3 regions of the Streptomyces sp. NBC_00239 genome follow, and region 3 is predicted to be linked to each of the others. Evidence: riboswitches for the same ligand, from Rfam matches in the RefSeq annotation. Region 3 holds a riboswitch; each other region holds the start of a gene.
What was found. A riboswitch is a leader RNA that binds a small molecule or an ion and turns the genes downstream of it on or off. The one in region 3 is predicted to bind cyclic di-AMP.
Positions count from the first base shown of each region.

Region 1: linked by a shared signal. The riboswitch ahead of OG764_RS31295 (C40 family peptidase) and the one ahead of OG764_RS21855 (transglycosylase family protein) in region 3 are both predicted to bind cyclic di-AMP.
Region 2: linked by a shared signal. The riboswitch ahead of OG764_RS07640 (LysM peptidoglycan-binding domain-containing M23 family metallopeptidase) and the one ahead of OG764_RS21855 (transglycosylase family protein) in region 3 are both predicted to bind cyclic di-AMP.

Region 1 is NZ_CP108095.1:7,032,215-7,038,573, reverse strand. Features, by position in the region: gene OG764_RS31310 (urease subunit alpha) at 1-1,282, opposite strand, end outside; gene OG764_RS31305 (urease subunit beta) at 1,275-1,586, opposite strand; gene OG764_RS31300 (urease subunit gamma) at 1,604-1,906, opposite strand; cyclic di-AMP (ydaO/yuaA leader) riboswitch at 2,478-2,637, shown strand; gene OG764_RS31295 (C40 family peptidase) at 2,641-3,117, shown strand; gene OG764_RS31290 (VOC family protein) at 3,242-3,628, shown strand; gene OG764_RS31285 (ATP-binding protein) at 3,674-4,126, opposite strand; gene OG764_RS31280 (helix-turn-helix domain-containing protein) at 4,363-5,238, shown strand; gene OG764_RS31275 (DUF397 domain-containing protein) at 5,248-5,493, shown strand; gene OG764_RS31270 (8-amino-7-oxononanoate synthase) at 5,490-6,359, opposite strand, start outside.
Region 2 is NZ_CP108095.1:1,746,628-1,752,986, forward strand. Features, by position in the region: gene OG764_RS07630 (MBL fold metallo-hydrolase) at 1-713, opposite strand, end outside; gene OG764_RS07635 (SGNH/GDSL hydrolase family protein) at 903-1,775, opposite strand; gene OG764_RS07640 (LysM peptidoglycan-binding domain-containing M23 family metallopeptidase) at 1,962-2,951, opposite strand; cyclic di-AMP (ydaO/yuaA leader) riboswitch at 2,954-3,117, opposite strand; gene OG764_RS07645 (tyrosine-protein phosphatase) at 3,462-4,262, shown strand; gene OG764_RS07650 (DUF6126 family protein) at 4,259-4,432, opposite strand; gene OG764_RS07655 (aspartate aminotransferase family protein) at 4,446-5,840, opposite strand; gene OG764_RS07660 (1-deoxy-D-xylulose-5-phosphate synthase) at 5,837-6,359, opposite strand, start outside.
Region 3 is NZ_CP108095.1:4,946,850-4,953,208, reverse strand. Features, by position in the region: gene OG764_RS21875 (Ppx/GppA phosphatase family protein) at 1-154, opposite strand, end outside; gene OG764_RS21870 (DUF501 domain-containing protein) at 151-729, opposite strand; gene OG764_RS21865 (FtsB family cell division protein) at 824-1,306, opposite strand; gene eno (phosphopyruvate hydratase) at 1,419-2,705, opposite strand; gene OG764_RS21855 (transglycosylase family protein) at 3,037-3,747, opposite strand; cyclic di-AMP (ydaO/yuaA leader) riboswitch at 3,751-3,921, opposite strand; gene OG764_RS21850 (transglycosylase family protein) at 4,208-5,251, opposite strand; gene OG764_RS21845 (cytochrome P450 family protein) at 5,458-6,359, opposite strand, start outside.

The DNA.
Region 1 (6,359 bases), 2.1 Mb from region 3:
CGATCTCGCGGGCCAGGCCCTGCGCCACGGCGGGGTTGATCGTGTACTTGGCGACATAGCGCCGGGCCCGGTGGTTGTCGGCCCGGCCGTCGCCGGGGAGTGCTCCCCGGCGCTCCTTCATCACGTGTGCGGTCTGCCAGGTCCGCAGGATCACCTCGCCGATCCGGCCCATGGCCTGGGAGTCGGAGGAGATGATGGAGATGGCGCCCAGGTCGTGCAGGACGTCCTCGGCGGCGATGGTGCTGGGCCGGATCCGGGACTCGGCGAAGGCGAGGTCCTCGGGGACGGCCGGGTTGAGGTGGTGGCAGACCATCAGCATGTCGAGGTGCTCCTCGACGGTGTTGAGGGTGTGCGGGCGGGTCGGATTGGTGGAACTGGGCAGCACGTTGGCCTCGGAGACCACCGTGATGATGTCCGGCGCGTGCCCGCCCCCGGCCCCTTCGGTGTGGTACGCGTGGATCGTCCGCCCGGCGATCGCGGCGAGGGTGTCGCCGACGAAGCCTGCCTCGTTGAGGGTGTCGGTGTGCACGGCGAGCTGGGCGCCGGTCTCCTCGCAGACGCCGAGGCAGGCGTCGATGGCGGCGGGGGTCGCCCCCCAGTCCTCGTGGATCTTGAAGCCGAGGGCTCCGCCGCGCAGCTGGGAGTACATGGCCTCGCGGGAGGTGGTGTTGCCCTTCCCGAGCAGCCCGATGTTGACGGGGTGCGCGTCGAGGGCGGCGAACATCCGGGCCAGGTGCCAGGGTCCGGGCGTGATGGTGGTGGCCTTGGTGCCCTCGGCGGGCCCGGTGCCGCCGCCGACCAGGGTGGTGATGCCCGAGGCGAGGGCGGTGTCGAGGAGGGTCGGGGAGATGAAGTGGACGTGTGCGTCGATGCCCCCGGCGGTGAGGATGCGCCCGTTGCCCGCGATGATCTCGGTCTCGGGGCCGATCACGAGGGTGGGGTCGACGCCGTCCATGGTGTCGGGGTTGCCGGCCTTGCCGATGCCGGTGATGCGGCCGTCGCGGATGCCGATGTCCGCCTTGACGATGCCCCAGTGGTCGATGACCACGGCCCCGGTGATCACCGTGTCGGGTGCGCCCTCGGCGCGCGTGAGGCGGGACTGGCCCATGGACTCGCGGATGACCTTGCCGCCGCCGAAGACCGCCTCGTCGCCGGCCCGGCCGGGGCCGCCGCTGCGGTCCTCCTCGATCTCGACCAGCAGCGAGGTGTCGGCGAGGCGGATCCGGTCGCCGGTGGTGGGCCCGAACAGGTCGGCGTACTCGGCGCGGGAGAGCTCAGGCATCGAGGGGACCTCCGGTCTCCCCGCGCAGCCCGGGCACGATGCGGGCGCCGGCGAGCGGCACCAGGGACACCGGGACCGGGATGCCGGGCTCGAAGCGCACGGCGGTGCCGGCGGCGATGTCCAGGCGCAGGCCGCGGGCGGCCGGGCGGTCGAAGCGCAGGCCGGGGTTGGCCTCCGCGAAGTGGTAGTGGGAGCCGACCTGGACGGGCCGGTCGGCGGTGTTCAGGACGGTGAGCCGGGTGACCGGCCGGCCCTCGTTGAGGGCCACCGCTCCGTCGCCGTACAGGATCTCTCCGGGGATCATCGGATGCGCGCCGCCCTTCAGAGGATCGGGTCGTGGACGGTGACGAGCTTGGTGCCGTCGGGGAACGTCGCCTCGACCTGGACGTCGCGGATCATCTCGGGGATGCCGGCCATGACCTCGTCGCGGGTCAGCACCTTGCGGCCCGACGCCATGAGCTCGGCGACCGTACGCCCGTCGCGGGCGCCTTCCAGGATGTGCGCGGTGATGAGGGCGACCGCTTCCGGATGGTTGAGGAGCAGGCCGCGGGCCTTGCGCCGGTCCGCCACGTCGGCGGCGACGTGGACGAGCAGGCGCTCTTGTTCGTGCGGGGTCAGTTGCACGGGGTCCCACCTCAGGGTCGGCTGGCGAAGCGACGGGCCTCGCACGTTAGGACGCCCGCTTTTCCGTCTCGTTAATTCACGTTTCGGGCAGTGCATCGGTTGGCCGGTCGGCGGGCCCGTCCGGGCCGTCCGTATACGGAGCCGCGGCGGCGGCACATCGGGCACGGGCGGTACCGATTTCCGCACCGAACGTCACATCAATGCCTGCGTCCGGATGTTGGAGACGGGGTCGTGGCGGCCGGAAGGTCGACACGAGGCCGAGATCGCATCCCCCATTCGGAGTAGTGCTGGGGTCACCCGTTCGCGCCTCGAGTTGCGCACCGGAGAGGTTGAGCCCCCTCCGCGCAGGATGGTTCGCTGCAGGTGAGGCCTGTTTCCGCCGGTATCAACCGTGGCGTAAATCACCCTTGAGCGCCCAATCGGGTCAGGCGTGATGAGACTCACAAACCACCGAATGAGCTTAGTTTTCCGGCAATTCGTGAGTCAGGATCCCTGGGACGACAAGCCCCCGCCGCCGCGGCGGGGCGGTCCGGGCGGACGCCGAGTCCTGCCGCCTCACCCGGACGACTGGTCGACAGGAGTGCATCGGCAGGAGTGGAGGACCCAGGCAGTACGGGGTGGCGGGTATGGATGCCCGCCACCCCTTGGGGTGAAGCCGTCTCGGCGGCCGGGCGAACTTCGCAGGCCCGAACCCGACAGGTCATCCTTCACAGGCGGCTGACGAAGGGTTGCGCATGTCCGCGCTCAAGAATGTTCCGTCTGTGATGTCCCGGGCCGGCGCCGCATCGGTGCTCACGCTCGCCGTGGTCGGGGGCTCGGTGCTCGTCCCCGGCGGTGCCCCGGAGGCCCAGGCGGCCCCGTCGACGGCAGTCAAGGCGCTGCAGACAGCCGCCTCGAAGAAGGGCTCCCCGTACAAGTGGGGGGCGACCGGGCCGACCCGGTTCGACTGCTCCGGTCTGACGCTCTACTCGTACAAGCGCGCAGGCAAGACGCTGCCCCGGACGGCAGCCCAGCAGTACAACAGGACCACGCACATCTCCGCGGGCTCGCGGCAGCAGGGCGACCTGGTCTTCTTCCACTCGCGGGGGAACATCTACCACGTCGGGATCTACGCGGGCGGCGGCAGGATCTGGCACTCACCCAAGGCCGGCTCCACGGTCCGTCTGGAGAAGATCTGGACCGGCAGCGTGAAGTACGGACGGGTGCGGTAGACCGGCCGGGGGGACCGGCTCACGGCCACGACCGGCCCGCTCCGTTAATCGATGGGGAACCCCCAGCTCCGCAGGTAGGTTGAGGCCGCGGCGGCCCCCCGCCGCGGCCTACCCGAGGAGCAACGTGACCTTCGTCAACCCCGTCCGGCACATCACCGTCGATGCCCACGACCCGTACCGGATCGCCGAGTTCTGGTCGGCGCTGACCGGCTGGCCGCTGGGCCCGGACGACCACCCGGGCGACGAGGAGGCGCTGGTCGACCCGGGGCAGCCGGGGGTGCCCGGGCTGCTCTTCATCCAGGTGCCGGAAGGCAAGACCCTCAAGAACCGCATCCACCTCGACATCCAGCCGCCCACCGGCACCCGGGACGAGGAGGTGGCGCGGCTGACCGGCCTCGGCGCCCGCGTCCTCGACGACCGGCGCACGGACGACGGCCGCGGCTGGGTCGTGATGGCCGACCCCGAGGGCAACGAGTTCTGCGTGGAGCGCAGCGCGGCCGAACGCGCCTGACCGCGCGGGCCGGCCGCCCTCGGCGCCGCTGCCCGGCGCCCGCGGTCAGCGCTGCGGCTCCGCGGCCGCCGCGGGGGCGGCCGCCGTCCAGGGCAGCGCGATCCAGACGGTCTTGCCGCCGTCCTCGGTCGGGCTGACCGACAGCCTGCCGCCCGCCTCGGCCGCCAGCCAGCGGATGATCACCATGCCCCGGCCGTTGTCCTGCTGGACGGCGGCCGGCAGCCGTCGCGGCCACCTCGGGTGGCTGTCGGTCACCCCGATCCGCAGCTGCTCCTCCCGCTCCAGCCGCATGTCCACCGTGAAGGTGGGCGACTGACCGAAGGTGTGCTGCACCGCGTTGGTGGCGAGTTCGGAGACGATCAGCCGGACCGTGTCGGCGGTGACGTGCCCGTCCGGCAGGCCCCATTCGGAGAGGACGTCCGCCACGTATCTCCGGGCGGCGGAGACCGAGGCGGGATCGCTCGGCAGGGTGACGGATGCTTCCTGGTGGTCTGCCATGGCGGCGCTGTCCCTTTCCCACCGGGTCCGGACTCCGACTCGAAGCGGATGAACTCGAGGACGGGCCCGGATCTGTGCTTCGCGCCAGACTGCCACTCCCCGCGGTTCCGTTGCGGGCGATCCCCCAAGATATGCATATATCTGTCGCTCAAAGCGGTGAACTCTGCTACGGAAGACCGTATTTGGAAACGAAAACGGCAGACTGACGCAGCGGCTGCCGGTGGAGGGAGACGGCCATGCAGCACGGTCCCGCGGTACGCCGCCGCCAGCTCGGCGAGGAACTGCGCGCGCTCCGCGACCGGTCCGGCCTCACCAGCGGTGAAACGGCCCGGATGCTCGGCTGGCACCAGTCGAAAATCAGCCGCATCGAGACCGGACGCAGTGGCGTGAAACCTGAGGACGTGCGGCTGCTGCTCGACACGTACGGGGTGGCCGGCGCCGGCGAGCGGTCCCTGCTGGAGGCCTTGGCCGCCTCGGCCGCGAGCGGCGGCCCGAGCACCGGGCTGGACCGCCAGTGGTGGCACGAGTACCGGGGCCTGCTCCCGCAGGAGTACCGCGACTTCATCAGCCTGGAGGCCGGGGCGCGCACCGCGCGGACCGTGGAACTCTCGGTGGTTCCGGGGCTTCTGCAGACCGCCCGCTACGCCCGGGCGGTGACGCGGGCCGCGCTCGGCGGGCTACCCGAGCCCAAGGTGGACGCACTGGTCGACGTACGGCTGGCCCGGCAGACGGTGTTGCGGGCCGATCCGCCGCTCCAGCTGAGCGCGGTGCTGGACGAGGCGGTGCTGCGCCGCCAGATCGGCGGGCCGGAGGTGATGGCCGAGCAGCTGACCCACCTGGTGGAGGTGGCGCGACTTCCCCAAGTGCGGCTACAGGTACTGCCGTTCAGCGTCGGGGGCCATCTCGGCCTGACGGGCCCTTTCGTTATTTTCTCATTTCCGGACACTGTCGATCTGGACGTGGTTGTTCTCGACCATTTGACGAGTAGCCTCTATCTGGAGCGGAAGGAAGACATCGAGGCATACGGCGCCGCGTTCCGTACGATCCAGGCGCACGCCCTCCCGCTCCAGGACTCGTCGAATCTCATCAGCCGGATCGCTGACGGCGCGTAAGGAGGCACCATGTCCGCAACCCCCTTATCCACCGGCGGACTTCTGCACAGTGCGAACTGGCGGCGCAGCAGCCGCAGTACCGGGATGAACAACTGTGTCGAGGCGGCCGTCCTCGGCACCGGCGGCCTGCTGGCCGTCCGTGACTCGAAGCGGACCGGGGGCCCGGCCCTCGTCTTCACGGGTACGGCCTGGGACGGCTTCCTCGGATTCGTTCGTGCCGGCGACCCCGTCGACGGCGCCGGAGCCCGGCCCTAGTCCGCGGAGCCGGCAGCGGCGGGAGCGGTCCGCAGGATCGTTTCGACCGCGCGGGCGATCTCGTCCCCCGTGAGATCGGCGCGCGCAGTCAGCCGCAGCCGGGAGATGCCGTCGGGTACGGACGGCGGCCGGAAACACCCCACGGACAGTCCTGCCTCGCGGCAGTCGGCGGCCCAGCGCAGTGCCGCCGAAGGCGACGGGGCCCGCACCGAGACGACGGCCGCGTCCGGCCTGGCGGCAGTCAGGCCGGACGCGGTCAGCCGCCCGTACAGCGTGGCGGCGACCTCACGGGCCCTGGCCGCGCGTTCCGGCTCCCGGCGCAGCAGGCGCAGGCTGCCGAGCGCCGCACCGGCGGCGGCGGGGGCGAGGCCCGTGTCGAAGATGAAGGTCCGGGCGGTGTTCACCAGGTGCCGGATCACCTTGGCCGGGCCGAGCACGGCCCCGCCCTGGCTGCCCAGGGACTTGGACAGGGTGAGCGTGGCGACGACGTCGGCCGCGCCCGCCAGGCCGGCGGCGGCGAGCGCCCCGCGGCCGCCCTCACCGAGGACCCCCAGCCCGTGCGCGTCGTCGACGAGCAGGGCCGCGCCGTGTTCCCGGCAGGCCGCCGCGTGGGCGGCGAGCGGGGCGGCGTCGCCGTCCACGGAGAAGACCGAGTCGGTGACGACCAGCGCCCGGCCCTCGTGGGCCCCGAGGGTCTTGGCGACCGCCTCCGGGTCGGAGTGCGGGACGATCGCGGTCTCGGCGCGCGAGAGGCGGCAGCCGTCGACGATCGAGGCGTGGTTCGCGGCGTCCGAGACCACCAGGGTGCCGCGGCCGCTGAGCGCGGTGACCGCCGCGAGGTTCGCCGCGTATCCGGACGACAGCAC
Region 2 (6,359 bases), 3.2 Mb from region 3:
ACCCACGAGGCCCACAGGGTGTGCTGCTGGTTGCGCAGGCCGCGGCCGCAGAAGTGGCGGGCCGGGGTGGCCGTCAGCGACAGGCCCGCGATCTTCGTGCTCTCGTTCCAGTCCAGCTCGCGGATCCGGTCCGGCGCGACGCCCCACCGCTCCAGGTGCGCGCCCACGCCGAGCGGCACCGCGAAGAGCGTGTCCGTGCCCACCAGGGCCTTGATCGTCGGCAGGTCCAGGTGGTCGTAGTGGTCGTGGGAGATCACCACGACGTCGACCGGGCCGAGCGAGGCCAGCGGCACGGGCACCGGGTGCAGGCGCTTGGGGCCGGCGAAGCTGTACGGAGAGCAGCGCTCTCCCCACACCGGGTCGAAGAGCACCCGGCGGCCGTCGATCTCGGCGAGGACGCTGCTGTGCCCCATCCACGTCAGCCGCAGTCCGCTCTGCGGCGGGTGCGAGAGGTCCTTGAGGGTGGTCGGGTGGACCGGGATGGGTGCCGCCGGCACCCGGCGGACCCGCTCCTCCTTGCGGAAGTAGACCTTCGCGAAGTTCAGCATCGACCCGGACGGCCGCCGCCGCGCCCCGACGGGGTTCTGGAACACGCCGTCGGCGAAGTTCGGCGAACGGCGGATCCGCTCCATCCGGTCACCGGACGGGTCCGCTCCGAAGGCGGCCGGGCGCAGCGCGCGGAGTTCTGAACGCAGTGGTCGGGAGCCGGTCAAAGCGCCTCCTGGGGCGGTGGGAACTGATGTGGTCCGCTGTGTCTCTGCCCATCCCAACGCGTACCCGACCCGAACGATTCCGGCCACGCCGTTTCGGGTGGACGGATCGTGTGGACGGGCCGGTGGACGGGTGGAGTGGGCGGATCGTTCGGACGCACCGGACGGCGTGTCCTCACCGCCCGGCAGCCGCTACAGCGGGAGCAGGTCGGGCCGCTTCGGCTCGACGTGGTCCCCGGAGGACTCGCCGCGCAGCCGCCGCCCGATCCACGGTACGAGGTAGTCCCGCGCCCACTGGATGTTGTCGCGGGTGACTTCCGCCGAGCCGCGCGGCTGCTGCGGCGGCCAGGGCTGGTCCGGGTCGGCCGGCACCTCCAGGCCCAGGACCTGGGCCGCCCGCAGGGCCACCCGGGTGTGCCCCTCCGGCGACAGGTGCAGCCGGTCGTCGTCCCAGGCCCGCCGGTCCTGGATCGACTTCAGGGACCACAGGTCGAGCACCGGGCAGTCGTACCGGTCGGCGATCGCCCGGACGTGCGCGCTGTACGTGGCGACCTTGCCCCGGATGTGGCGCAGGACGGGGACGCCCCGCGTGTCGAACCCGGTGGTGATCATGACCGTGCCGACCGCGCCGGTGAGGTCGGCGACGGCCGCCTCGAATCGCTCCGCGACGTCGTCGGGGTCGCTGCCCGGCCGGATGATGTCGTTGCCGCCCGCGCAGAAGGTCACGAGTTCGGGGGCCAGCTCCTTGGCCCGGGGCACCTGCTCGGCCACGATCTGGTCGAGGAGCCGGCCGCGCACCGCGAGGTTGGCGTACCGGAAGTCGTGCTCCTCGCGCCGGTCGGCGAGGAGGACGGCGAGCCGGTCCGCCCAGCCCACGAAGGCCTCACTCGCTCCGGGGACGTCGAGGCCGACCCGGCCGTCCGGGATACCGGGGCCGCCGGGCCCGCCCGGGCCGGGGCCGGGGTCGCCCACACCCTCGGTGAAGCTGTCGCCGATCGCCGCGTAGGAGCCGAAGGGGATCACGGGACCCCGTCCGGATGAGAGAAAAGTCGAATCGCCTGCCACGGGAGCACATCTTTCACCTCGCGATGTGACTTACGCGACCGTAGGAAGGGGTTGACGCGGGGTGATCTATACCACCCGGTCAGTTTCAGCCATTTGGAATACGTCAGGAATAAGAGCGGGCGCACACGCGGCCGGGGCCGGAATCCCCCTCGGATTCCGGCCCCGGCCGTCGGACGGCGTGAGCCGTCAGACGCTCACGCCCTGCGCACGCAGGTAGGCGAGCGGGTCGATGTCGTCGCCGTACGACGGCCCGGTGCGGATCTCGAAGTGCAGGTGCGGCCCGGTCGAGTTGCCCGTGGAGCCGGACAGGCCGACGGAGTCGCCGGCCGACACGCTCTGGCCGGAGGAGACGCTCAGGGAGGAGAGGTGGGCGTACTGCGAGTAGTGGCCGTCGGCGTGGCGGATGATCACCTCGTTGCCGTACGAGCCGGCCCAGCCGGCCGAGACCACGGTGCCCGCGCCGACGGCGTGGACGGTGGTGCCGGAGCCGACGGTGAAGTCCACACCGGTGTGGTAACCGCTGGACCACATGCTGCCGCCCTGGCGGTACGAGGTGGAGATGGGGGCGGACACCGGCGCGACGAACCCGGCGGCGGACTTCGAGCCGGCGGCCACGGCGGACCCGGAAGCCGAAGACGAAGAAGACGAAGAAGAGGAGTCGGCAGAGGAAGCGGAGCCCGACTCGGAGGAGCCCGAGGTGCGCGCGCTCTGCGGCGCCGCCGACTTGTGACCGGACCGGGAAGCGCGCTCGCGCTTCGGCTCGCCCTCGGCCTTGGCGCCGGCCTTCGTCTTGGCCGTGCCGCCGAGGGTCAGCTCCAGACCCGGGTGGATCAGCGACGGATCGGTGCCGACCGCCGCGCGGTTGTCGGCGTAGAGCCGCTCCCAGCCGCCCTCGAGGTTCCGCTCCGCGGCGATCTTGGAGAGGTAGTCGCCGGCGACGACGGTGTACGTGGTCGGCGCGGCCTTCGTCGCAGCGGCCGAAGCCGGCGCCTGGGCCTGGACGTGCGCCGCCGCCTGGGCCGGAACCGCGGCCGGGGCGGCCGCCTTCTCGGCGGCGTGGGCGCCGGTGGCGCCCATCAGCGGCAGCGCGAGCGCCGCGCTTCCCGTGCCGGCGGCGACGAGGCCGCGGGCCATCGGGTTGCTCTTCGGGCGGCGGTGCTTACCCTTTCCGGGCATGGCGAATTCCTCTCCGTCGCCTGCGAGGTGAGCTGTCGGGTTCGGACTGGAGATGTCCGGCCGTACGAGTACGGCTTCACCCCAAGCCGTTCCGGAGTAAAGATCCAGAACGGCGGCTTACCTGGTTCCCCCGCTCCTGCCGTACGTAATTGGTCGGATGCGGTTTCCGGGTGGCGGCAGGATTTGGCGTTCCACCCGGCTCGGCCGTGAACGTAATCGAGTTCGGCCGGGCGGAACAAGTCATGAATTCCCCAAAGGAATCGGGGAGCTGAATGATCGCCGGAATTACGGTCACTGTCCGTCTATTGCGGGCACGTAACAGCCGTCCCCACAACGGGTTTCGACTCGGACCCCCCAGCACGCACGGTCACCGTATGATCCTGCTCACGAGCGAGGGGCGGACGTGCCCGCACGCCCCTCCACATCTGCCCGACCCTTGCGGTAACTTGACGCCAAGTAGCGCAATTCGGACATAGCCCCAGGTGCCCCACTTCGCCGCAAGGAGCCCACGTGACCCAGCGCATACCGACCGAGCCCCGGCTGACCGGAGTCCGTAACTTCCGTGACGTAGGCGGCCTTCCGACCATTGACGGACGTCGGGTGCGTAGCGGTCATCTCTTCCGAAGCGGACATCTGGCACATGCCACCGAAACGGATACCGAGTACCTCAACTCGCTCGGCCTCCACACCATCTTCGACTTCCGCAACGCGTCCGATCAGGCCCTTGAGGGTGCGGACGTGGCACTCACCGGCGTGCGGCACGTGAACCTCCCGCTGTCCGACCCGGCGTACGGCGGCGACTTCTGGCGGATGGTCCGCGAGGGCGGCGTCGAGCAGCTCCGCGACATCCTCGGCGAGGGCAAGGCCGCCGCGCGCATGTCCTTCTCGTACCAGAGGATGATCAAGGAGCGGACCGCGGAGCACAGCCGGGTCGTGCACGCGATGGCCGACGACAGCGTGCCGGTGCTGCTGCACTGCGCGGCCGGCAAGGACCGCGCCGGTCTGTCCATCGCCGTCACCCTGCTCGCGCTCGGCGTCGAGCGCGACGCCATCACGGCGGACTACCTGGAATCGAACGCCCCGCACCGCCGCTACCGGGTCAAGCGCAGCGGGCCCGAGGACGAGCACAGCCCCGAGGCACTGGAGCTGCTCGGCCCCCTCTTCGACGCGCGCGCCGAGTACCTGGACGCGGCCTTCGCCGCCATCGACGAGACCTGGGGCGGGGTGGACCCGTACCTGTCCGACGGCCTGGGGCTGAGCCCCGAAACCCTGGAGCGGCTGCGCACCCGGCTCCTGGAGGAGGCCCGCTAGCGCTCGCCGCCCACGGTGAAGAGCAGGTAGACGAAGGCCGCGAAGAGGTGGCCCGCCACGACGTACACGAAGACCCGGATCGCGAGCCCCCGCGGAATCCGGTCCTCGATGAACCGGCGGGCCCCCGTCCTCGGCTCCGGGTCCGTACCGCTGGTCTCGCTGTCGTCCATGCGAGCGATTCTGTCACCGATTCGCGACGGCCTGTTTCACCAGCGTCCGGCCGAACTCCCACATCAGCCCGCCGCCGCCGTGCGCCTCGTCCATGACCTCCCGGAAGGCCGTGACGAACCGGTCGACGTCCTTCTCGTCGATCACCAGCGGCGGAATCAGCTTGATCACTTCCAGGTGGTCCCCGGACACCTGGGTCAGGATCCGGTGCTTCTGCAGCAGCGGAACGACGACCATCTGCGCGAAGAGCCCCTTGCGGGCCGCCTGCAGCACCGACCACCGGCTGCGCAGCCCGAGCGAGGACGGCCGGCCGAACTCGATGCCGATCATCAGGCCGCGGCCCCGCACCTGGTGCAGCAGCTCGTACTCGTCCACCAGCGCCGCCAGCCGGCCGCGCAGCAGGTCCCCGGTGGCCGCGGCACGCGCCACGATGTCCTCGTCCGCCATCACGGACAGGACCGCCAGCCCGGCCGCCATCGCCTGCGCGTTGGACCCGAAGCTCGCCGAGTGCACGAGCACGCGGTCCATGGACGAGTAGACCTTCTTGAAGATCCAGTCCTTGCCGAGGGTCGCCCCGACCGGCACGTACCCGCCCGACAGCGCCTTCGCCACGCACACCAGGTCCGGCTCCACCCCGGCCTCGTGCTGGTACGCGTAGAACCGCCCGGTCCGGCCCAGCCCGGTCTGCACCTCGTCCGCGATCAGCAGTGCCTTGTGCCGGTGCAGCAGGTCCTGCGCGGCGCGCAGGAAGCCCGGCGGCGGCGCGTGCACGCCCTTGCCCTGGATCGGCTCGACCACGAACGCGGCCACGTCGCCGCGCCGCAGCTCGCGTTCGAGCGCGCCCAGGTCGCCCAGCGGGATCTGCGTGTCGGGCAGCAGCGGCGCGAAGCCGTCCCGGAAACCGCTCTCCCCGTTGACCGACAGCGAGCCGGTGGTGAGCCCGTGGAAGGCGTGCGCGCAGTACAGGACCCTGGGCCGCCCGGTCGCGTAGCGCGCGAACTTCAGCGCGGTTTCGACCGCCTCGGTGCCGCTGTTGCCGAAGAACACCCGGTCCAGGTGCGGGCTGTGCGCCAGCAGCCGCTCGGCGAGCAGGCCCGGCAGCGGCTGGCAGTCGAAACGGGTGAGGTCGGCGAGCGAGGCGTCCAGGACGTCGTGCAGCGCCTTGCGGACCACCGGATGGTGCCGGCCCAGGCCCATCACCCCGAACCCGGCGAGCATGTCGAGGTAGTCGTTGCCCTCGGCGTCCCAGAAGTGCGCTCCCTCGGCCCGTACGTAGACCTTGTCGAATCCGATGGTGTGGAGCATGCGCGGGAGCTGGTGGTTGAGGTGCCGGGCGTGCAGCTCGTACCGCTCCGCACCCCGCTCGGCCAGCAGGCGCCCCAGGTCGAACCCCCCGGACCCGTCCGTCATGTGGTCATCTCCTCGTGGTCGTCGATGGTGTTCCGGGTCAGGGCCGCGCCGATCGCCCCGGCGATCTCGACCGGCGTGAGGCCGATGTCCGCGAGGACCTCGCCGCGTTTGGCGTGCGCGAGGAACCGCTCGGGAACGCCGAAGGTGCGCAGCGGTACGTCGACCCCGGCGTCCCGCAGCGCCTGGCCGACCGCCCAGCCGACCCCGCCGGTGCGGCTGTTGTCCTCGGCGACGGCGACCAGCCGGTGCCGGGCCGCGAGCGGGGCGAGGGCCTCGTCCACGGGCTTGACCCAGCGGGGGTCGACCACGGTGACGGTGACGCCCCGCCCGGCGAGCAGTTCGGCGGCCCCCAGGCACACGGGCGCCAGCACGCCCACCGCGACGAGCAGCACGTCCCCGCCGGCCCGGTCGGCCCCTTGCGGCGCGGCGGCGCCGTCGGCGTCACCGGCGGCGGTGTGCTGCGCACCGGCCCAGCGCAGGACGTCCATGCCGCCGGCCCGCCCCACGGCGGGCACCGGC
Region 3 (6,359 bases):
GGGCCAGCCGGCCGGTCTTGTCCACGCCCTGGCCGAGCCGGACGACGGTCATCCGCCGGTCCAGCTCCACCAGCTCGCCGGTGGCCGGGTGGACGTCCGCGACGAGCAGGCGGATCGAGTTCGTACCGCAGTCGATCGCCGCTACCCGGGTCACTCGGACTCCTGCCCGCCGGCGGTCCCGTCCGCGGCCTCGCCGTCCGCGGGCTTCCGCTCCGCGCACGGCGTGACGCAGGCGCCCTTGGCCCACCACTCGGGGAGCAGCGCGAGGGCCTCGTCGCCGAAGGGGTTCACGCCGGGTCCGGCGGCCAGGGAGTGGCCGACGAGCACGTGCAGGCACTTCACGCGGTCCGGCATGCCGCCGGCGCTGGGGAAGCCCTGGAGTACCTCGATGGCGTCGCGGCGGGCGATGTAGTCCTCGTGCGCGGCCCGGTAGGCGGCGGCCAGCTCCGGGTCGGTGGAGAGCCGGTCCTGCATCTCCTTCATCAGCCCCGAGCCTTCCAGGGTGCCGATGGCACCCGAGGCGCGCGGGCAGGTCAGGTAGTACAGGGTCGGGAAGGGGGTGCCGTCCGGGAGCCTCGGGGCCGTCTCGACGACGTCCGGCTGTCCGCAGGGGCAGCGGTGCGCGATGGCCCGCAGGCCGCGCGGCGGGCGGCCCAGCTGCTGCTTGAACGCTTCGATGTCGGCGTCGGTCGGCTCGGACCGGTCGGTCTGGGGCGGGGGCGTTTCCATGCCTGCTGTGAAGTCTCTTCGTTCGGGATCGGACGGGGACGGGTCGGACGGGGATGGGGCGGAGGGCGCGGGACGGACGGCTCCCCCGCGCGGGTCAGTCGTCTTCGGGCCGGTCGGCCTTGTCGACGCCGTCCCACACGTTGGAGTACCAGGGGCGGTCGCTGGCGCCTTCGCCGGCGCGGCGGCGCTCGGCCTCCGCGGCCTCGGGGTCGATCACGGTGTAGCCGATCTCCCCGGGGCGTACGTAGTGCAGGTGCTTGCGCGCCTGCTGTTCCACGTAGGCCGGGTCCTGCCAGCGGGCCTTCTCGTCGCGCAGCTCCTCCAGGCGCTCGCGCGCCTCGTCGGCGGTGCGCTGCTGTTCCGCGATGTCCGAGCGCTGGGACACGTACTGGCGCATCGGGTACGCGAGGGCGACGATCAGGGTGCAGAGGACGAGGGCCAGCAGGGCCGCGCGTCCGGTCAGGCGGCTGCGCCGGACCTGGCGGCGGGACTGCGAGCGGTAGACGTGGGCGGCGGTCCGCTCACCGAGCTGCTTGAGCCTGGTCGCGGTGGAGAACCGGTCGCGGTTCCCGGCCATCTGTCCGCCTCCCCTCTGCAAAGCCGTACGTCCCCGCACACGGTACGGGACCGAGTGCGGGGACGCAGGGAGGCGTGCGCCTCTGACGGGGCGTGCGCCTCTGAAGGGCCGGTCAGCCCTTGAAGCGCGGGAAGGCGCTGCGGCCGGCGTACACCGCGGCGTCGTCGAGGATCTCCTCGATGCGCAGCAGCTGGTTGTACTTGGCGACGCGGTCCGAGCGGGCCGGGGCGCCGGTCTTGATCTGACCGCAGTTCACGGCGACGGCGAGGTCGGCGATGGTGACGTCCTCGGTCTCGCCGGAGCGGTGCGACATCATGCACTTGAAGCCGTTGCGCTGGGCCATCTCGACGGCGTCGAGGGTCTCGGTCAGCGAACCGATCTGGTTCACCTTTACGAGCAGGGCGTTGGCGGAGCCCTCCTCGATACCGCGGGCCAGGCGCTCGGGGTTGGTGACGAAGAGGTCGTCGCCGACGATCTGGACCTTGGTGCCCAGCTTGTCGGTGAGGGTCTTCCAGCCGGCCCAGTCGTCCTCGTACAGCGGGTCCTCGATGGAGACCATCGGGTACGCGGAGACGAGCTCCTCGTAGTACTCGGTCATCTCGGCTGCCGAGCGGGACTGGCCCTCGAACTCGTACTTGCCGTCCTTGTAGAACTCGGACGCGGCGACGTCGAGCGCGAGCGCGATGTCCTTGCCGGGGACGTAGCCGGCCTGCTTGATGGCCTCGACGATGAGGTCGAGCGCGGCGCGGTTGGACTCCAGGTTCGGGGCGAAGCCGCCCTCGTCGCCCAGGCCGGTGGAGAGGCCCTTGGTGTGCAGGACCTTCTTGAGGGTGTGGTAGACCTCGGCACCCCAGCGCAGCGCCTCGGAGAACGTCTCGGCGCCGATCGGCGCGATCATGAACTCCTGGATGTCCACGTTGGAGTCGGCGTGCGACCCACCGTTGAGGATGTTCATCATCGGGACGGGCAGCAGGTGCGCGTTCGGGCCGCCGAGGTAGCGGAACAGCGGCAGGTCCGAGGCCTCGGAGGCCGCGTGGGCCACGGCGAGGGAGACGCCGAGGATGGCGTTGGCGCCGAGGGAGCCCTTGTTCTCGGTGGCGTCCAGGTCGAACATGGCCTGGTCGATCAGGCGCTGCTCGGTGGCGTCGTAGCCGACGAGCTCCGGGCCGATCTGCTCGATGACGGCGAGGACGGCCTTCTCGACACCCTTGCCCATGTAGCGGTTGGGGTCACCGTCACGGAGCTCGATGGCCTCGAATGCACCGGTGGAGGCGCCGGACGGAACAGCAGCACGGCCGGTGCTGCCGTCGTCGAGGCCAACCTCGACCTCGACCGTGGGGTTGCCTCGGGAGTCCAGGATTTCCCGGGCTACGACGACGTCGATGGACGGCACGAGCATCTCCTTCTGGGATGTGACGCTAGGTGTGCGGTGGCGTCAGGCCTTGCGGTGGCCTTGCCGCCTAGAGCCTAACCGGCTCCGGGCGGTCGGCCGGCCGACCGCCCGGGTCCTGGGACGAAAAAGGGCCCGAATACCCCTGTTCCAGGACATAGGTCACCGGATTCGGGGCGTGTGCGGGGGCATTCGCGCGGGCCGGTGACAGGGGTGACCGACGCGGACGCCCCGACGCGGTCACCTCGCGGACGCCTCCGGTGCACACGCCTCCGCCCGGTGCGTTCGCGGACGACGCACCGGGCGGAGGGGAACTTCGGGTGACCGGGGTGGCGGTGCCTCAGGCGAGGTGCAGCTTCTGGCCCGGGTAGATCAGGTTGGCATCGGTGACGATGTCCTTGTTGAGCTCGAAGAGCTTCTCCCAGCCGCCCTTGACGCCGTGTGCGGCGGCGATGGTGCCGAGGGTGTCGCCGGCCTTCACTTCGTACGAGCCGTCACCCTTCTTGTAGCCCGTGGGCGCGGAGGGGGCGGCCGGGCGCTCGGAGCGGGTGGTCGGCGCGCTCTCCTCGCGGGTCTCCTTGCGGGTCTCCTTGCGCTGCTCGGCAGGCTTGGAGGAGGAGCTCTTGCCGGAGCCGGAGCCCGAACCCGAGCCGGAGCCCGCGTCGGAGCCGCCGTTGGCCGTACGGGACAGGCCGACGCCGCAGCTCGGCCAGGCGCCCTTGCCCTGGCCCGCGAGGACCTTCTCGCCGATGGCTATCTGCTGGGACTTGCTGGCCTGGTTGGCCTGCGGGGCGTAGGCGGTGCCGCCGAAGGCCGCCCAGGTGGAGGAAGAGAACTGCAGGCCGCCGTAGTAGCCGTTGCCCGTGTTGATCGACCAGTCGCCGCCGGACTCGCACTGCGCGACGGCGTCCCACTCGGAGGTGGTGGCGGCGCTGGCGGTGCCCGCGGCCATCAGCGGGGCGGCGACGGCGGCACCGGTGACGCCGGCGAGCGTCACGATGCGGGTGGCCTTGGAGGGACGACGGTGCTTGCCCTTGCCCGAAAGCAGCATGGAACTTCTCCTCACCGACGCCTGCGAGGTGAGCTGTCGGATTCGGGCTGATGAGACTGCCCGGCCGCGCGACGAGCGCGCGGCTTCACCCCAAGCCGTTCCCGGCCGTCTCTCAACGGCCGTGTCGGGCGCTTACCTTGGGTCCCCCGCTCCTGCCTTCGGCGCTTGCGCGACGACTGTTCCCTCCGTCCGCCGGCAGGATTCGGCGATGCGGTCGAAGGGGCCCGCGGTGGCGAGCGGTTCAGACCGTAGACAGACGTCTCCCCGATGTTCAAGGTCGGACATCGGGGAGAAAGCGCCCTTACCCGCCCCTCCCGGAGGGGCATTTGCGCAGGTGAGCCCGCGTATTACGGAAGCGTCACGGCCCGGTCGGGCGGGGGGACCGAAGAGACGCATGTCTCACTTGATCAAATTCGGACATTCAACCCTTAACGGGGCATCAGCCCTGCCCGAAGTGCCCCTATTTCTGGCGGAGATCGAGGTTCTGGCCGGGCTGGATCAGGTCCGCGTCCTCGCCGATCAGGCGCTCGTTCGCCTCGTAGAGGGCGTTCCATCCACCCTTCACGCCCTTGACGTTCGCGATCTCGGACAGGCTGTCACCCGGCTGCACGGTGTACGTCGGATCGACCGTCTGGGTCTCGATGCCCGACGGGGTGCCGGTGGAGCCGGCGCCCTCCTCGGCGGCCGCACCGCGGTGCCGGCCGGTGGCCTCGCCCGGGGCGGGCGTCGACGCGGCGGGGCTCTCGGGGGTGGCGCCCGGGGTGCCCGGGACGGCCGGAGCGCCGGGGGTGCCGGGCAGCGCCGGGGTCGCGGGGAGGCCCGGCGTGCCGGGAGTGCCCGGGGTCCCCGGAGTCGCGGGGACGGCCGGAGTGCTCGGGTCCGTCGCACCGGGAGCGGTGGGGGTGCCGGGCGTGCCCGGAGTGGTGGGCGTGGTGGGCGTGGTGGGCAGGCCGGAGGCGGGCGGCGGAGTGGTCGGCGAGCCCGGGGTGACCGGCACCGCCGGGGTGACCGGCTTCGCGGGCGTGGCCGGCTTGGCGGCACTCTCCGGCAGCTCGTCGGGGCGCACCGGTGCGGGCGCGACCGGGCGCGGCGAGGCGGCGGAGCCGGGGTCGACGTCGGCGGCGGGGCCCTTCGCGCCGAGGCCGGCGGTGGTGGCGCACAGCGGCCAGGCGGCGGGGCCCTTGGCGCCGAGGACGCGCTCGGCGACGGCTATCTGCTGCGAGCGGCTGGCGAGGTCGGCGCGGGCGGCGAACTCCAGCCCGCCGCCGCTCTTCCACATCTCCTGGGTGAACTGGAGCCCGCCGTAGGAGCCGTTGCCGAAGTCGGCGCTCCACGTGCCGCCGCTCTCGCACTCGGCCACCTTGTCCCACGTGGACGTGTCCGCTGCCGAGGCGTTCGTGGCGGCGAGCAGCGGCAGCGCGAGGGCGGAGCCGGCGACTCCGGCCGTGACGACGAGCGCGGGGGCCTGACGAGGACGCCTGTGGCGGCCGTTCCCGGAACGCATGTGAGTGGACCTTTCGCGTAAGGGCAAAGGGGCGACGGCGAACGTAGCGGGCTTCGAACGCTTGTCACAAGTCGATGCACCCCAGATCACGTAAAGGTCACACTCCTGATGGTGAGTCAGGAATGTTTGAATCCGGTTCCGTTCCGAAATCGGGCAGGATCGGCTCCGGCGGCACTCCGGCGGCGCTCCGCCGCCGCCGCCCCAGGTCACTTCCCGGGCGGCGTGAACTCCACCGGCAGCGTGCGCAGGCCGCGCATGATGAGCCCGCCCCGCCACCGCAGTTCGGACGGATCGACCGCAAGTCGCAGGTCGGGCAGCCGCGTCAGAAGCGTGGCCAGCGCGGTCTGGCCCTCCAGCCGGGCCAGCGGGGCGCCGAGGCAGTAGTGGATCCCGTGCCCGTATCCCAGGTGCTGGTTGTCGGTACGGGACAGGTCCAGGGTGTCGGGTTCGGCGAAGCGCTCGGGGTCCCGGTCGGCCGCGGCCAGCACCACCAGGACCGGGTCGCCGGCGGCGATCTCCTGACCGCCCAGGGTCAGCGCCCGGGTGGCGAACCGCCAGGTGGCCAGCTCGACCGGGCCGTCGTAGCGCAGCAGCTCCTCCACCCCGGTGGCCAGCAGGTCGCTCTCGCCGGCCGCGAGGGAGGCCTGGAGCCGTTCGCGCTGGTCCGGGTTCATGAAGAGGGAGTGGACGCCGTTTCCGATGAGGTTCACGGTGGTCTCGAAGCCGGCGAAGAGCAGGATGAAGGCCATCGCGGCGGCCTCGTTCTCCGTCAGGTGCTCGCCGTGGTCGCTCGCCCGGATCAGGCCGGAGATCAGGTCGTCGCCCGGTTCGTCCCGCTTCCGGTGGATCAATTCGACCAGGTAGTTCCGCATCTTCTTGACCGAGCGGGCCACTCCCCCGCGCGGGCCGCCGCCGTGCCGGATCATCATCCCGGCCCAGTCGCGGAAGTCGTCCTGGTCCTCCCGCGGTACGCCGAGCATCTCGCAGATGGCGTAGATGGGGAGCGGGAAGGCGAACTCGTGGATGAGGTCCGCCTCCCCCACCGACGCGTCCCCCGCTTTCTCGATGATCTTGTCGATGAGGTGGTCGGTCAGCTCCTGGACGCGCG